DNA from 3 places in the Shewanella sp. ULN5 genome. Region 2 is predicted to be linked to each of the others. Evidence: predicted binding sites of a transcription regulator. Region 2 holds the regulator's gene; each other region holds the start of a gene.
What was found. Region 2 encodes sigma-54, which starts transcription at its own class of promoters, with help from an activator protein. Its sites were predicted from a motif close to GTTGGCACGNNNNTNGNNT; they were not measured.

Region 1 (5,885 bases), on a different contig from region 2:
AACTCTCTTGAATACCAAATGTCATTGGGGTTTTTAGAAAGTAAGTTTTCTGGAATGCGTAAAGCATTGCGAGGTGATTAACTATGAGCTTATTTAATATTTTTGATGTAGCGGGTTCAGGTATGACGGCTCAGTCTGTCAGGCTCAATACCACTGCAAGTAACATCGCCAACGCTGACTCTGTATCAAGTAGCATTGATAAAACATATCGAGCACGTCATCCCGTTTTTGAAGCTGAAATGGCAAAAGCGAATCACCAGCAATCTGGTGCCCATCGCGTTAACGTCAGTGGCATTGTTGAAAGTGATAAGCCCCTGATGAAAGAATTTGCACCAGATCATCCAATGGCTGATGGAGATGGCTTTATTTACAAGCCAAACGTGAATGTCATGGAAGAGATGGCCGATATGATTTCAGCGTCACGTTCGTATCAAATGAATGTTCAAGTAGCTGATGCCGCTAAATCTATGCTGCAACAAACACTTAGAATGGGTAAATAACATGACTATTGTAGGAGGTAAGTTGTGAGCCTCGTTAATCCTTATAGCAGTCAGTCTTTGCCGCAACAGGCATCGACATCAACGAATACCGGTACGGTAAGTAAAAACACTGTGCAGTCAAATTCGACTACCACAAGTACGGGTAATCCTTTTCTAGATGGTATTCGCTTACCAGAAAAACCGGAAACGCCTGAAGCGAAAGATCAAATGCTTAAGCAGGAAGATTTTTTTGCACTGCTCAGCCAACAGCTTTCGATGCAAGACCCGTTTAAGCCGGTTGATAATGATCAAATGATTGCACAAATGGCCTCGTTTTCAACGGTAGATGGTATTGCTAATTTAAATAAAGAAATTCTGAATTTAAATGGTGTGATGAGTTCTAGCCAAGCTTTACAAGCGTCTAGTTTAGTGGGACGTAAAGTGTTAATCCCATCTGATACAGGTGCAATTACCGCAGGCAGTTCTGAAATAAAAGGTGTGGTAAGTACACCAGAAGCAATTGATAAGATTACGATTCGAATAGAAGATGAAGCTGGTCAATTGATTAAAACCTATGAAATTGATGGCAGTGCAGGCGGCAATGTGGATGTGGCCTGGGATGGATTAGATAAAAATGGTGAGCCTGTCGCTGAGGGAAGTTATTCCATTAAAGCGAGCGGTAAAGTTGATGGGCAATCACAAGACTTACCTGTGTCAACATATGCCCATGTGACTAGTGTTTCACTAGGTACTGCCGCAACTGGCGCTATTTTGAATTTACGTGGGATTGGCGGCATTAAGTTGACCGACGTACTCGCGGTATCTGAATCTTAACAATTTAACTTGTGACAATAATTTGTCATTTAAGAAAACCTGATTATTTGAGGTGAAATATGTCTTTTAACATCGCACTAAGTGGTATCGCAGCCGCTCAAAAAGATTTAAATACCACAGCCAACAATATTGCTAACGTCAATACCATTGGTTTTAAAGAGTCACGTGCCGAATTTGCGGATGTTTACGCTAATTCAATCTTCTCAAACAGTAAAACGGCAGTGGGTGGTGGTACAACGACCACTCAGGTCGCACAACAATTTCACCAGGGAAGCTTGCAATTTACCAGTAATTCATTAGATATGGCGATCAGTGGTGGCGGTTTTTTTGTCACCTCATCTGAGCTTGGCACCCGTGATCAGTCATTTTCTCGTGCTGGTGCGTTTAAGGTCGATTCTGCAAATTATATGGTTGATTCGGCAGGTAATTTTTTACAAGGTTTTCCTGTTGATAAAGATGGTAATTCAACTTCAGTGAGTTTAACTACCACCCAGCCGATTAAAATCCCTGATACTGCTGGTAGCCCGGTAATGTCAGGTAAAGTCGGTTTACAAATGAATCTAAATGTAGGAGAGTCAGCACTAGACCCTGCAGCTTTTGACCCAACAAATCCCGATACATTTAATAATTCAACCTCTGTAACAATCTATGACTCATTGGGTGAATCACATATTATGACCACTTACTTTATTAAACCTGAAGATGGGTCATATACCGGTGAAAGTAACTGGGTTGCTTATTACGCAGTCGATGGCAAACCGGTAAGTTTAGATGGTGCGGCAGGGCAGTATAAAATTGATACAGATGGTGATGGTCAACCTGATCCAGCTCCAAATGATACCCGAAGCGCAGTGAATGCTTCTGGTTGGAAAGGTGCCGTGATTAAATTTAATGATGCAGGCGCTTATACCGGTAGCGACCCTGCGGTAATAAAAACTGAAGTGTTGGGTGTTGGCGGCGCCAATGTATTAGGTCCCGGTGCTGATGGTTCTCAAGAAATTACTGTTAACTTTAATAATCCAACACAATATGCATCACCATTCGAAGTAACTGAGTTAACTCAAGACGGAACTACAGTTGGGCGTTTAACAAATGTGGGTATTGGTGCCGATGGACTGGTTACTGCAAGTTACAGTAACGGGTCTACTGTACCACTTTCAAGAGTAGCCCTAGTGCGATTTGCCAATGAGCAAGGCTTAACTCAAGTGGGTAATACATCTTGGAAAGCCAGTTTGGATTCTGGCCCTGCTTTAGCGGGTGAGGCTAATAGTGGTACTTTTGGTAGTATTCGTTCTTCAGCGCTTGAACAGTCGAATGTTGATTTAACCACTGAGTTAGTGGATTTGATTTCTGCGCAACGTAACTTCCAGGCCAATTCTAGAACGCTTGAAGTGAACAACACCTTAAACCAAACCGTGTTACAGATCAGATAATTTTAGGCTATTTAAACAACCATTATAGATAGAGGTGTTGCCATCAGCGGCAACACCTTGCCTATTTTAGTGGCTCATAAGCCTGAATAAATCTAACAGGTGTTTTTTTGACACTGTATATTTAATCTTCCTCGCGACAACCCCTTCCTACCACATAGAATCAACGTCTTACACGCACTTTAATTATTGGCACTCTGTTTGCATTAACTAGTTAATATCTTTACTTGAAGAATTATTGACGGAGCGGCAGATGGACAAATTTATGTATGTTGCAATGAGCGGCGCTAAACAAGGCATGAATGCTTTAGCGGTTCGTGCTAACAATTTAGCCAATGCCAACACTGATGGTTTTAAGTCTGACATGACCCAAGCAAGAGCGATGCAGGCGTTTGGTGAAGGCTTACCGACTCGCGTGTTTTCGATGATTGAAAGCCCAGGCACTAACTTTTCTTCAGGTCCAATTAAAAGTACCGGACGTGATTTAGACATTGCCATAAAAGGTGATGGCTGGATTGCGGTGCAGGCTGCCGATGGCTCAGAAGCATATACCCGAGCAGGCAGTTTGAAATTTGATAATACGGGTTTGCTTATCAATAGTCGCAATACCCCGATTATGGGCGATGCAGGGCCGATTGTGTTACCGCTTCCTATTGATAAAGTGCAAATTTCACCAGAAGGGATTATTTCCGTCCGGCCTCAAGGCGCAACTGCTGAAGTGATTGAAGAAGTGGCCAGGATAAAGTTCGTTAATCCGGGTAACGACCAAATGATGCGCGGTGAAGATGGTCTGTTTCGCTTAATGTCAGGATTACCCGCCCCTAAAGACCCTATGGTTCAAGTAGAAAGCGGTGCCATTGAGGGCAGTAATGTTAATCCTGTACATGAAATGGTGGCGATGATCGACATTCAACGCCAGTACGAAATGCAAGTCAAAATGATGAAAAATGCGGAAGAAGCCGATCGTGCTTCTTCGTCGTTATTAAGAATTGGTTAGGAGTCTTAATTATGCATCCAGCTCTGTGGATTAGTAAAACGGGTTTAGACGCCCAACAAACTGATATTGCGGTGATCTCTAATAACGTCGCCAATGCCAGTACTATCGGCTACAAAAAAAGCCGCGCGGTGTTTGAAGATTTGCTTTATCAAACTATCAACCAGGCCGGTGGGATCAGTGCTGACAATACCAAATTACCTAACGGCTTAAATTTAGGCGCAGGTACTAAAGTGGTCGCGACTCAAAAAATGTTTACTCAGGGCAACATGCTAACGACAGACAACTCGTTAGATTTAATGATTGAAGGTCCTGGTTTTTTTGAAGTTCAAATGCCTGACGGTACAGCTGCTTATACCCGTAATGGTCAATTTAGCCTAGATGATACCGGACAGATTGTAACACCAGGATCAGGTTATGTATTACAGCCACCGATTACGATCCCAGAAGATGCGATGAGTATTACTGTATCAGCTGAAGGCGAAGTGTCAGTGAAGTTAGCCGGGGCGACAGACAGTCAAACCATCGGCCAGCTAACCATGACAGATTTCATTAATCCATCAGGGCTAGATCCTTTAGGTCAAAATTTATATACCGAAACCGGTGCCAGTGGCACACCTATTCAAGGAACAGCATCGTTAGATGGTTTAGGGGCAATTCGCCAGGGCGCGTTAGAGACATCTAATGTCAACGTGACTGAAGAGTTGGTGAATTTAATTCAAAGTCAGCGGATCTATGAAATGAACTCAAAAGTGATTTCAGCGGTAGATCAGATGTTGTCTTACGTTAACCAAAACCTATAAGGGGGCGGCGATGAGTAAATACCTAGCGTTAGCAGCCATGTTGCTGTTGGTCGGTTGTAGTTCTACTCAGAAAAAGCCGATCCCTGATGATCCGTTTTATGCGCCGGTTTATCCAGATGAGCCACGCACTCAAACTGTGGCGACGGGGTCTATTTATATGGACTCGCAAGCATCCAGTTTGTATTCAGATATTCGCGCCCATAAAGTTGGTGACATTATTACCGTGGTACTTAAAGAGTCTACCCAAGCGACAAAGAGCGCTAATAATGAATTGAAAAAAGGCAGTGATTTAAGTGTTGACCCCATTTACGCAGGTGGTGGCAACGTCACGATTAAAGGGGTGCCGTTAGATTTACGTTACTCCGATAGCATGAACACCAAGCGTGAAGCGGATGCCGATCAATCTAACAGTTTAGATGGCAGTATTTCAGCCAATGTGATGCAAGTTTTAGGTAACGGTAATTTAGTTATTCGGGGCGAAAAGTGGATATCGATTAACAATGGTGACGAATTTATTCGTGTTACCGGCATTGTTCGTAGCCAAGATATTACGCCCGACAACACCATTGAATCAACGCGAGTAGCAAATGCCCGAATTCAATATAGCGGTACAGGCACTTTTGCCGACACTCAAAAAGTGGGCTGGTTAAGCTCGTTCTTTATGGGTGAGTGGTGGCCTTTCTAAGGGGTATGACATGAACATTAAACCAATTTTAGCCATGTTATTGACAGCATGTATGGTTATCGCTACACCTGTTGATGCACAGCGAATCAAAGATATTGCCAATGTACAGGGGGTGCGTAATAACCAGCTAGTGGGCTACGGTATTGTTGTGGGGTTACCTGGAACCGGTGAAAAAACCCGATATACAGAGCAAACATTTAAAACCATGCTAAAAAACTTTGGCATAAATTTACCTGACTCTGTTAGACCTAAAGTTAAAAACGTAGCTGTGGTTGCTGTTCATGCGGATATGCCAGCATTTATCAAACCAGGTCAAACTCTTGACGTTACCGTCTCGAGCATCGGTGAAGCTAAAAGTTTACGCGGAGGCACATTACTGCAAACCTTTTTGAAAGGGGTTGACGGTAATGTTTACGCCATCGCTCAGGGCAGCTTGGTTGTTAGTGGTTTTAGTGCTGAAGGATTAGATGGCTCTCAAGTTATTCAAAATACTCCAACGGTAGGCAGAATCCCCAGTGGTGCAATTGTTGAGCGAAGTGTGTTGTCACCTTTTGCTAGTGGCGATCATTTAACCTTTAACTTACGTCGTGCCGATTTTTCAACCGCCAAAAGAACAGCCGATGCCATCAATGATTTACTCGGGCCAGGTATGGCACGTGC
Region 2 (5,885 bases):
GCCAGTATCACCAGCTTTGTAGCGGCTCTAGCGTGTAACCCCAATTTATTTGAAATGGTGACTTGTCGTTGTAAAAGGCTCATAACACTGACTCCAATAATCTGCTAAATAACGTTATTTAACCTTATTTGCTAGTTCTCGGTGCCTTGCATGAACCGTATGCTTTTTATCATTCGAGAAACGTTTTGCCAGCTGATCTGCAATATACACAGAACGATGTTGTCCACCGGTACAGCCAATCGCGATGGTTAAGTAGCTGCGATTATTACGCTCAAGATGCGGCATCCAAGTTTCAAATAGATTTTCAATTTGCCAAATAAACTTATTGACTAAAGGCTGGTTGCCAAGGAATTCTTGTACTGGTTTATCGAGCCCTGTATAAGGGCGCAGTTCTACTTCCCAATGAGGATTAGGTAAAAAACGTACATCAAACATGAAGTCTGCTTCGGTTGGCATGCCATGTTTGAAGCCGAATGATTCAAAGTTAATGACTAACTCTTTATCAACACTGCCCATCAATATTTCACGCACTTGATCGCTCAATTCGTAAATGTTTAATGCTGAAGTATCAATATAATGGTCTACCACATTCGCGATAGGTTCTAATAACACCCCTTCTAATTTAATTGCTTCTAGAAGTGATATTTGATTCTTAGATAAAGGGTGTAACCGGCGGGTTTCGCTATAACGTTTAAGTAATACTTTGTCTGAAGAGTTTAAGAAAAAGCTACAGATTTCAGTATCGCTACCTAACTTAGCAAGTTGTTCTTGTAGTACTTTTCCTTGGTCGGCAATATTACGTACGTCGACACTAATCGCTATTTGATCGCGGCTGCCAGTAAGCTGGTCCAATAATGTTCCAATCAATGCCACAGGTAAATTATCGACACAGTAGTAACCAAGGTCTTCTAATACCCTTAGTGCGACAGACTTACCTGAACCAGAGCGGCCCGATACAATAACTAATTTCATGCAGTGATAACCTGATAGAGTTCAGTGGAGTTACTACTTTTACGTAACTGCTTGAGAATAAGTTTATCTGATAGCTTTTCTGCCATCGAAGATAAAGTGCTGAGGTGTTGTTGGCATTGTTCCGCTGGAACTAATAAGGCAAATAACAAATCAACGGGTTGTTTATCTATGGCATCAAATGGAATGGGTTCTTCACATTTAATAAAAATCGCAATGGGGTGTTCGATGGTCGTCAATCGACCATGAGGGATTGCAATGCCAGAGCCTATTCCTGTGCTACCCATTTTTTCTCTGGCCACTAGGCTTTCGAAAATCTCTTGCGAAGAAAGGGATGGGTACTGGGCAGCGACTAAATCGCTGATAAGTTCCAGTACCTTTTTCTTACTGCCCGGTGAGGCACAGGAGGTGCATTCCGGCTGCAGGATGGTACTAAGTTCCATCATTAATGCTTAGATAGTTTCTCTTTGTGTTTAATAACCTGACGATCGAGTTTGTCGATCAGGGCGTCTATTGCATGATACATGTCGGCATGATCAGCAGCTGCAAATACTTCAGCGCCATTTAAGCTGACTTTTGCTTCTGCCTTTTGCTGTTGTTTTTCGACATTTAACACGACATGCACATTATGGATCTGATCGAAATGTCGTTCAAGCTTTGAAAATTTTATCGTGACATATTCGCGTAATGATTCAGTAATTTCAACATGGTGACCTGTTAAATTTATTTGCATATTTATCCTCCAATTGCCTAGGTAGATTATAAACTCTTACGCTGGTTTGAGGGGGGGATCATCATCGCCTCACGGTATTTCGCGATAGTACGACGTGCAACATTAATCCCTTGTTCAGCCAAAAGATCCGCCATTTTACTGTCGCTTAATGGTTTCTTTTGGTTTTCGGCAGCAACCAGTTTTTTTATAAAGGCTCTAATTGCTGTTGATGAGCACTCGCCGCCGTCGTCGGTACTGACGTGGCTAGAGAAAAAGTATTTTAATTCGAATAATCCGCGCGGAGTATGCATGTATTTTTGAGTTGTGACCCTCGAAATAGTTGATTCATGCATCTCTACCGCTTCAGCTATGTCATTCAGTACCATAGGTTTCATGGCTTCTTCACCATACTCAAAAAAACCTTGTTGGAACTGGACAATGCAATTGGACACTTTTAATAAGGTGTCGTTGCGGCTTTCTAAACTTTTAATAAACCATTTAGCTTCTTGCAAGTGACCGCGAATAAATTGGCTGTCAGACTGACTTTTACTGCTTTTTGCCATCGCCGCATATTGCTGGTTTATACCAATTTTGGGCATATTGTCAGGATTTAATTCAACAACCCAACGACCATTCTTTTTCATCACCGAAACATCGGGGATAACATATTCATCATCCTGCGGGGTGATCATCGAACCAGGGCGTGGATTCAAAGATTGAATTAACTCAATAGCCTCACGAAGTTCATCTTCTTTTAACTTGGTTTTACGCATCAATGTGCGAAAGTCTCTGCCTGCAATTAAATCTAAATAATCTTTGATAAGCACTTTTGCGTTATCAATGTGAGGTGTATTGGGATCATATTGCATTAACTGGATCAGCAAACATTCACGGAGATCGCGAGAGGCAACGCCAATAGGATCAAAATGTTGGATACGTTTCAGTACCGCTTCAACTTCATCAAGCTCAACCGATTCGTCTCCCATTGCTTCTAAGATGTCTTCGGTGCTTTGGGTTAAATAACCTGTGTCGTCAATGGCATCGATGATGGCGGTGGCAATGGCTAGGTCGGTATCAGAAAAAGGAGTGAGATTCTTCTGCCATTCAAGGTGTTCGTACAAACCTTCTGAGGTTTCACCTTGAAAAGGCATGTCATCGCTTGGCATGCTGCCCGATCCAGAACTGGCCATCGGAGATGCGGTGTACACTTCATCCCAGGTCGTATCCATAGGCAAATCATCAGACATTTGCTCTTTTGTCATCGATTCTGCTGTATCAACGCTTGAGGTGTCTTTTTCTATTGTTGGCGCGACTAGTTCACTAAAATCAGTTTCTGATTGGTTTTTTTGTTGGTCATTTTTGTTGTTAAATTCTGCAAATTCATCTTCCATTTCAAGCAAAGGGTTTGAGTCTAATGCTTGTTGAATTTCTTGCTGTAACTCCAAAGACGATAACTGCAGCAAACGAATCGCCTGTTGCAGTTGTGGGGTCATAGTCAGATGTTGACCCATTTTAAGTTGGAGTGACGCTTTCATTACTGCTGATCCCTAGAAGATTTCCGTTTGCTACACCGTTTCACACGAGTGTATTTCGCAAATGTTGTTTAAATACATTGTGAAACACCACAATAAAAGCTTACTGAAGTGTTGGTATTTTCAAAGCATCTATCTGTTGTGCTTACATTAACTATAGCTTGAATTGTTCGCCCAAGTATACTGCTCGTACTTGTTGATTGTTGAGTATTTCATCAGGTGTTCCCTCGGCAATGAGATTGCCTTGGCTGACAATATAAGCGCGCTCACAAACATCAAGGGTTTCGCGAACATTGTGGTCAGTAATGAGCACTCCAAGGCCACGACTTTTCAGTTGTTGAATAATTTTTTTAATATCAATAACTGAAATGGGGTCAACACCGGCAAAAGGTTCATCGAGTAAGATAAACTTAGGATTTGCGGCCAATGCACGTGCAATTTCAACTCGACGTCTTTCACCACCAGAAAGGGACATGCCTAAACTGTCTCGAATATGGGTGATATGAAATTCCTCTAAAAGACTTTCCAGCTCTTGAATTCGTTCATCCTGGCTTAATGATTTGCGCGTTTGCAGAACGGCCATAATGTTGTCATGAACGGTTAGCTTTCTAAAAATACTCGCTTCTTGTGGTAAATAGCCGATTCCTTTGCGAGCACGTAAATGCATTGGATCTGCAGTCAAATCATCATTATCAATTAAAATACGACCGTTATCACTTTTGACTAAACCTACCACCATATAAAAGGTGGTGGTTTTTCCGGCGCCATTAGGACCTAACAAGCCGACAATTTGACCGGTTTTTACCGTTAAACTGACACTTTTTACAACTTGACGACTTTTATAGCTTTTAGCTAAATTTTCAGCGGTTAAGGTAATTTGGCTCATTGGTTACCTTGCTTTTTTAACGGAATTTCAGGAAGTTTTTGTTTCGGTACATCTTCGGTTTGGAAGTTTTCAGGCTGAATGATGGTAATAACACGGTCTTCTCCCTTACCGGTACTTTCTGCAATCAGCTCTTGGGCGGTGATATTGTAGCGAATAACATTGCCCGTCACTTTGCTACCGGCCTGATCTAACTTGGCATTGCCAGTTAATAATAAACCTGTCGTGGCTAGGTCGTAGCGGATCTCATTGGCACTGGCGGTGCCTATTCGACCATCATCTAATTCCTGCGAAAACGTTGCGGGATTACCAATAGCAATCAACGTTTTAGTTTGGCCATTTTCAGCTGAAAATGCGCGTAATTCATCGGCATTAATATTAATACTACCTTGGGTGATTTTTACTGGGCCATTAAAAATAATCTGGTTATTTTTAATGTCCGCACGTTGGCTTACCGCGGCAATTTTCAGCTCTTGTTGCAGATCGCCTTCTTTGGCCATGACGTTGTTCGCCAGTGCCGCGATAGCAAATGTTGCAAGAACACTGACCTTACAGAGTGATTTGGATAAAAACTTAATGTGGTTCATATGTTCCTTCTACCTCACTGAGCAAGGTAATTTCTTCTGCATTGAGATCGGCAAATAATCCTAAGCCATTAATTAAAAAACCATTACCTTTAATGATAACCGGATCTTCAGAGCGGCCAATCATGGTTTCTAAATCAAAGGTGACTTGCTGTGTTTCGAGCGATTGTAGCGGCTCTTCAATGTCAATGGCATTGATTATTACATCATTTTGTAAACTGACTTTATTTGTCTGTTGTTCAAGCGTGGCGTTTTTTGCGGTTATTTGCCATTGCGCTTTACCGTTTTGTGGATAAAGTAGCAATACGGGGTCAGTAAATAAAGTCGTATTAGTCATGGAGTAATGCTCCATGTGTGTAGCGCTCATTTTACTGTCGACTAAACCTAGCGTATTAAATTCTGTAGTATGCAGGTCATCAGCGACAAAATCAGGCCGCTCAATACGTGTGTCTACTACCAGTGCCATTTTGTTGCGTTTATCCTGTACCTGCCAGTACAAAGTTAACGCTAAGCCAAAGAATGCACAGATGGCGAGTGTGGTACGATTCATATACTCATACCGTGGGCATTTTCAAATTTGCCTTGGCTTAACAATAGTAAATCTGTGAGTTCACGCAATGCGCCATGACCGCCCTTGATGTGTGTTGTCATGTGGCAATGCATACGAACAAAGGGATGGCCATCAGCAACACAAACCGCTAAACCAACCACTTTCATAACTGGCAAATCAACCATGTCATCACCGATATAAGCGACTTCATCTGCAGCTACGTTATATTGCTTGATTAATGCTTCATACGGGACAAACTTATTATCAACACCTTGATAAATATCTTTTATACCCAGAGCGCTCATGCGGTTTTCGACGATTTGAGATTTACGTCCGGTAATAACGGCTACATTTATTCCACTTGTTAGTGCTGAACGAACACCGTAACCATCGCGGGTGTGAAAAGCTTTGGTTTCTTCACCACTGTTATTCAAATAAATGCGGCCATCAGAAAATACGCCGTCAACATCACAAATCAGCAGTTTAATTTTTTTCGCTCGCTGCCAAATATCATCGCTAATTGGGCCGTAAAAACCTTGATGGCTTGGCGTTTGAATTGTCATGTTTATATTACCCCTGCTTTAACCATATCGAGCATATTTAATGCGCCAATTGGTTGATGTTGTTCATTTACGACAATCAAACCATTGATGTT
Region 3 (5,885 bases), on a different contig from region 2:
TAAATAATTGAAGCCGCGACACGTAAATCCTCTGCTGTTAAATAAACTGCTTTGTAGTGTTCCAAGGTCTGATTTTCCATTATTGTTTGTTCCTTGACTATTTTACGTTCAAAACTAACTTAGCAAGTTAACAAGATTGAAACAATCACCAAATTAAGTTAGTACAAGCTGAATAGTAAATAATACTCTATAGTAACAAAGTGCACTAAACTTCAAGGGGCAAGGAAAGCATCATGGATACGACAAAAACTGATTTAACACATTTATTTAAACAACTGGGTTTATCAAATAAATCTGCTGATATAGCCCATTTTATCGAGGTACATCAATTGCCAGCAGAAACACATTTAACGGAAGCGCCATTTTGGACGTCTGCCCAAAAAACGTTTTTATTGGAAGCATTAAATGAAGACGCCCAATGGTCTGAAGTGATAGACCAATTGGACGTTATGTTGAGAAATAAAAAACCTTAAATGGATTAAATTTGCTTGTAAGCGGCGTCGCCCCAACCAATTAACTCATTATTTTTAAATACAATCGGTGTGCATTCATCTTTGGTCGTTTTACCATCGCCTTTAGCCCATTGTGTACGATAAAATAACACTTTCACTTGTTCTTGATCTGACTGAGCATTATTTTGACTGACAAATGCTTCACTGAAATCAGCCGTGCCCATAATTATCTGAACTTGTTCAAACGTCATCCCCAAGGATAGCTTGGTCAAACTAGTACGATTTTTTTCTTGTTGTACTTCCCAGTAATCGTGACTCTTACCTGATTCATGGTCGCCCACGTTTAATACACAACCACTCAAGCCTAAAGATATAGCGGTGATCAATGCTGCGTTAATCAAATTTGATTTCATGTGATGTCCTTTTTGTTAGAATAAACGAATCATGTTTAAGTCGTATCTGACTCAATGTGTGACTTATCGGAATGCGATTTTTATGCCAACTTTAAACAATTGATTTTAAAGGGCTAATATTGAACAGGCTACAAAGTTAGTTATTTACACCACCCACAACTGAGGTTTTTCACCATTTATGAGTCCAATTGAACACGTTATTTCGGCGGCGAAATCTATCGCCATCAATGGTCACACACCCAGTGTTGCGCTAATCAAAGGGCGAGTGGGAAAAATCCCCATGCCAATCATTGTTCAAGGACTTCAGCAATTTAAAGCATTACCAAAATCAGAATGGCAAACCATTGCTGACTTTGTTGCACCAGAACAACTTGGGGTTACAGCAAATGAACACCCTAGCCTTGAGGTGATTGCATCGCAACAACAAGTCATGCAGCAACAATTGAATGAATTACTTCAACGAGTTGCACTTCTAGAGCAACAGCTGAAAGACAAGGCCTTATAATGTTTGTAATTGAATTACGTTTTGAACCTTTTGCCGATACCACGATTAGTTTGGCAGAAAAAGCCATTAATCAATACTTAGAGGCATTAAGGGCTAACGGACAAATTCTAGGACGTGAATTTGCTGTGGCATACAATGATGGCGAGTTTAAAGTACGCTTAATGATGCCAGAAAAAACCAGTTTAGCGCATAGGCATAATAGCCCTTGGGTTAAAGCAACATTAAGCGGCTTAACAGAAGCTAAACTGCTCGCGCCAAGAGAAAAGTTTATAGGCCAAGACATCAACTCAGAAGTCAGTAATACAGAGCCCGCCAGTTGGCAACTGCTTTATACCAGTTACGTACATATGTGCTCCCCCCTCAGAAGCGGTGGCAATTTACTGCCTATTCCCCTCTACCAGATCCCCGCGACATTTAATGGCGACCATAAACGCATTATTAAATGGCAAAGTGAATGGCAAGCATGCGATGAATTACAAATGGCGGCGGCCACAAAAGCCGAGTTTGCTGCACTGGATGAGATCAGCTCAGTCGACAGCGATATGTTTAGACGGGGTTGGGACATACGAGGCAGAATTGAATATTTGACCCAAATTCCAACATATTATTATTTGTACCGTGTGGGTGGGCAAAGCCTTCAAAGTGAATTAAATAGACCTTGCCCTAAATGTGGCAGTGCAGAATGGAAACTGGACAGCCCTTTACTCGATATGTTCCAGTTTCGTTGTGAACCCTGCCGGATTATTTCTAACCTATCGTGGGATCATCAATAATATCCGCGGATTACTTTTTACGTAATAAATATTGCCACATTAATTTGATACGTTGCCAAATACCCGGATGTTGCCATTGTGCATCTTCCGAGGTGTCTGGCTTAACTGGCGGCGTTATTCTTGGAGTAATAGTCGTTAAAAAAACCTCAAGCGAATCGGCTAATTTGTCCGCGGGTTTCTCACCAGGAATTTCAATGTAAACGGCTCCGGTTTCATTATCCACCGTCAGCATTTGATCGCCATCACCTAACACACCAATAAACCAGGTCGGTGGCTGTTTCAGCTTTTTCTTCATCATCAAATGACCAATCATATTTTGCTGTAAATACTCAAAGTCTTGCTGGTTCCATGCTTGTAGTAATTCGCCCTCACCCCATTCAGAAGTGAACATCAACGGTGCGCTATAAAACTGCCCGTAAAACGCATGAATATCAGTATGAAGCGATAATGTGAGTGCATGTTCAACATTATGAAAATCTGCACACGCTTTGCGCTTAAATGGCGTAAAAAATACAGCCTTGTCATGGTCATCACTTATCTGACCTTGAACACAGGCTGAATCTTCTCCCATGGCATAATAACGGGGCAACTCTGATAAAGCATCTTGATAGGCAATAAGATACTTATTTATAAAAATTTCAAGTGCGTTTGAACAAGACACTAGTGCTTCTCGTGGTTTATAATAAAGCCATATTTTGACATGGAAACCGATTAGATGACACAAAATCACGATCCTTATAGTGATGCAGAAGCGCTTAAAGGCTTAACTTTAGGGCAATCTACTGCATATCAAGCTGAATATGATGCATCACTGCTGCAAGGGGTCCCGCGTAAACTTAACCGTGACGCAATTGAATTAACCGGTGAACTGCCCTTTCATGGCACCGATATTTGGACGGCTTATGAATTATCTTGGCTGAATAGCAAAGGTAAACCTATGGTGGCGATAGCTGAAGTGCAATTAGACATCAATAGCATCAATTTAATTGAATCTAAGTCATTTAAATTGTACCTAAATAGCTTCAATCAAACCAAATTTGACAGTGTCGATGTGGTTGAAGAAACCCTGAAGAAGGACCTGTCGGATTGCGCCCAAGGTGAGGTTTCAGTCAAAGTAATTGAGCCGAAGCAGTTTAATCTTGAACGCATTGTTGAATTACCAGGTACTTGCATAGATGACTTAGATATCGAAGTGGATGACTATGGATTTAATCCCGATTATTTACTTGATAGCACTGAAGAAAAGAACGTAGCAGAAACCTTAAATTCAAATTTGTTAAAATCAAATTGTTTAATTACGTCGCAGCCAGATTGGGGTAGCGTGATGATCCGCTATCAAGGAGCGAAAATAAACCGCGAAAGTTTACTTCGCTATTTAATTTCATTCCGTCAACACAATGAATTCCACGAACAATGCATTGAACGCATTTTTGTTGATTTGAAAAAGTATTGTGGTTGTTCAAAATTGACGGTTTATGCTCGCTATACCCGCAGAGGCGGTTTAGACATCAATCCTTACCGCAGTGATTTTGAACACCCGCCGGAATCAAATCGCTTAGCGAGGCAATAAACTAGGCACTGTTAATCTGTCGCGATAAGGTTTCTGCGTCGTAGCAGTCTATTATCAGCAACTTTATTGTAAAAAACCGCTTTAAATACTGATTGATAAACCAGAAGAAATGTTAATCATTTACTTAGCGGCTGCATTAGCCATTAATCAAATGATGTTGTCATACTGGCGATGGTAAGCTCACTTAACAATTGGCTAGCTTTATCTTGATAGAACTTTAGCCAATAAGCTCTGCGCCGAATAAACAGCCGTTATCAATTTATCTTGATGACGGCTTTTTGTTATATACCCAAACAACCTGAATTCGAGCATCTTCAAGTTGATTGGGTATAAAGTGTTACAAATTGCTGATACAGACTAAACTAACTTTGCTCAGTTACATGATAATCTTCAGTCAAATCCTAATAAAAATGAGACGTTACCATGCGCAAACTTCTGATCACATTCTGCACAGTGCTATTTTGCATGCAATTTAGTTTATTCACTTTTGTCAGTCATGCTGCCGACAACAGCAATAATAGTGGCGCCAATAACACCCCTAGCAACAGCAATCACCTCGTCAACAGAATAAAACGTCAAATCCCAATAGATCAGTACGTTATCACTCAGCATAAAACCACGATATTAGATAAAAAAATTGCTTATAGCGCCACTACAGGGACGCAACCGATTTGGGATGAGCTGGGTAATCCTACAGCCACCCTATTTTATACTTACTACCAACGCACTGATATTAAAGATAATAGCAACCGCCCTCTAGTTATCTCTTTTAATGGTGGCCCAGGTTCGGCGTCGGTGTGGATGCATGTAGCCTATACCGGGCCGCGGGTGCTCAATGTTGATAATGAAGGCTACCCACTACAACCATATGGAGTAAAAAGTAATGATTATTCTATTTTAGATGTGGCCGACATTGTTTTTGTTAATCCGGTGAATACTGGTTACTCGCGCGTTCTGCCCGATGCTGAAGGCAAAATGCCTTCAAAAGATGAACAACAAAAAATGTTTTTTGGTGTGAATGCCGATGTGAGTTATTTAGCAGAATGGATCACCACCTTTGTGTCACGAAACGAGCGCTGGCGTTCACCTAAGTTTTTAATTGGTGAAAGCTATGGCACCACAAGGGTATCGGGCTTAGCACTAGAGCTACAAAAAAACCAGTGGATGTACCCTAATGGCGTCATCCTTGTGTCACCTACCGACATAGGTATTGAACGTAATGGGCCGGTAAAAGCCGCTAATCGTCTCCCCTATTTTGCCGCAACCGCCTGGTACCATAAAGCACTAGAAGAGGGTCTACAGCAACAAGATTTAACCCCGCTATTAGCCGAGGTAGAAAACTTTACCATTAACCAGTATTTGCCAGCATTAGCCAAGGGTAGTTTTATTGATGATGCCGAAAAACAGCGTATTGCCCAACAAGTGGCCCATTATTCAGGTCTGAGTGTGACTGAAGTACTGCAAAGTAATCTAGATATTGATACCGACTACTTTTGGAAAGCCTTACTGCGTGATCGCCAGCAAACGGTTGGACGATTAGACTCTCGTTACTTAGGGATTGATGAAAAGACCGTCGGTGCGCGCCCTGATTACAACGCTGAGCTAACATCGTGGTTGCATAGCTTTACACCGGCAATTAATGATTATCTTCGCACCGAATTAAATTACCGAACGGATATCAAATACAACATGTTTGGTCCAGTTCATCCGTGGGATAGAAGTAATGATCATTCTGGTGAGAACTTGCGTTTAGCGATGGCACAAAATCCCTACCTGAATGTTATGATCCAATCAGGATATTATGATGGCGCCACCAACTATTTTGATGCCAAATACACCATGTGGCAGTTAGACCGCAGCGGTCATATGAAAAACAGACTATCGTTTAAAGGCTATCGTAGTGGCCATATGATGTATTTACGCTATGAGGATTTAAAGCAATCTAATCAAGATTTACGCGAATTTATTCTTTCCAGTTTACCTAATCCTGAGCAAGCGGCTAAATATTAAGCCACTAACAGCTGAGCCAATGATGTTAATACCATTTTGGGCTCAGCGATATTCACTTCATTTGCTAAATCATTAATTCCGATACAAAAGCTGAAGCGATAGGTTTCAGTCAAACGCCCAAAGCGGCAAACCCATCGGCAGTTATCGGTAACCGGAGCGGTG

Region 1: a site for sigma-54 is predicted at 2,932-2,950, ahead of flgF (flagellar basal-body rod protein FlgF). Genes of this name have one in related genera too.
Region 3: a site for sigma-54 is predicted at 937-955, ahead of ORI98_RS03920 (DUF3192 domain-containing protein). Genes of this name have one in related genera too.

What each region holds. Positions count from the first base shown of each region.
Region 1 covers NZ_JAPJEE010000001.1:183,704-189,588, reverse strand. Annotated here, with positions in the region: gene flgB (flagellar basal body rod protein FlgB) at 1-81, shown strand, start outside; gene flgC (flagellar basal body rod protein FlgC) at 84-500, shown strand; gene flgD (flagellar hook assembly protein FlgD) at 525-1,313, shown strand; gene flgE (flagellar hook protein FlgE) at 1,373-2,746, shown strand; gene flgF (flagellar basal-body rod protein FlgF) at 2,997-3,740, shown strand; gene flgG (flagellar basal-body rod protein FlgG) at 3,752-4,540, shown strand; gene flgH (flagellar basal body L-ring protein FlgH) at 4,551-5,225, shown strand; gene ORI98_RS00765 (flagellar basal body P-ring protein FlgI) at 5,236-5,885, shown strand, end outside.
Region 2 covers NZ_JAPJEE010000012.1:78,005-83,889, forward strand. Annotated here, with positions in the region: gene ORI98_RS12520 (HPr family phosphocarrier protein) at 1-83, opposite strand, end outside; gene rapZ (RNase adapter RapZ) at 115-972, opposite strand; gene ptsN (PTS IIA-like nitrogen regulatory protein PtsN) at 969-1,412, opposite strand; gene hpf (ribosome hibernation promoting factor) at 1,415-1,702, opposite strand; gene ORI98_RS12540 (RNA polymerase factor sigma-54) at 1,729-3,216, opposite strand; gene lptB (LPS export ABC transporter ATP-binding protein) at 3,368-4,099, opposite strand; gene lptA (lipopolysaccharide transport periplasmic protein LptA) at 4,096-4,596, opposite strand; gene lptC (LPS export ABC transporter periplasmic protein LptC) at 4,670-5,230, opposite strand; gene kdsC (3-deoxy-manno-octulosonate-8-phosphatase KdsC) at 5,227-5,793, opposite strand; gene ORI98_RS12565 (KpsF/GutQ family sugar-phosphate isomerase) at 5,796-5,885, opposite strand, start outside.
Region 3 covers NZ_JAPJEE010000002.1:409,474-415,358, forward strand. Annotated here, with positions in the region: gene ORI98_RS03910 (GNAT family N-acetyltransferase) at 1-80, opposite strand, end outside; gene ORI98_RS03915 (DUF2789 domain-containing protein) at 234-473, shown strand; gene ORI98_RS03920 (DUF3192 domain-containing protein) at 479-865, opposite strand; gene ORI98_RS03925 (hypothetical protein) at 1,044-1,370, shown strand; gene ORI98_RS03930 (Zn-ribbon-containing protein) at 1,370-2,143, shown strand; gene syd (SecY-interacting protein) at 2,154-2,804, opposite strand; gene queF (NADPH-dependent 7-cyano-7-deazaguanine reductase QueF) at 2,859-3,713, shown strand; gene ORI98_RS03945 (S10 family peptidase) at 4,137-5,723, shown strand; gene ORI98_RS03950 (4'-phosphopantetheinyl transferase family protein) at 5,720-5,885, opposite strand, start outside.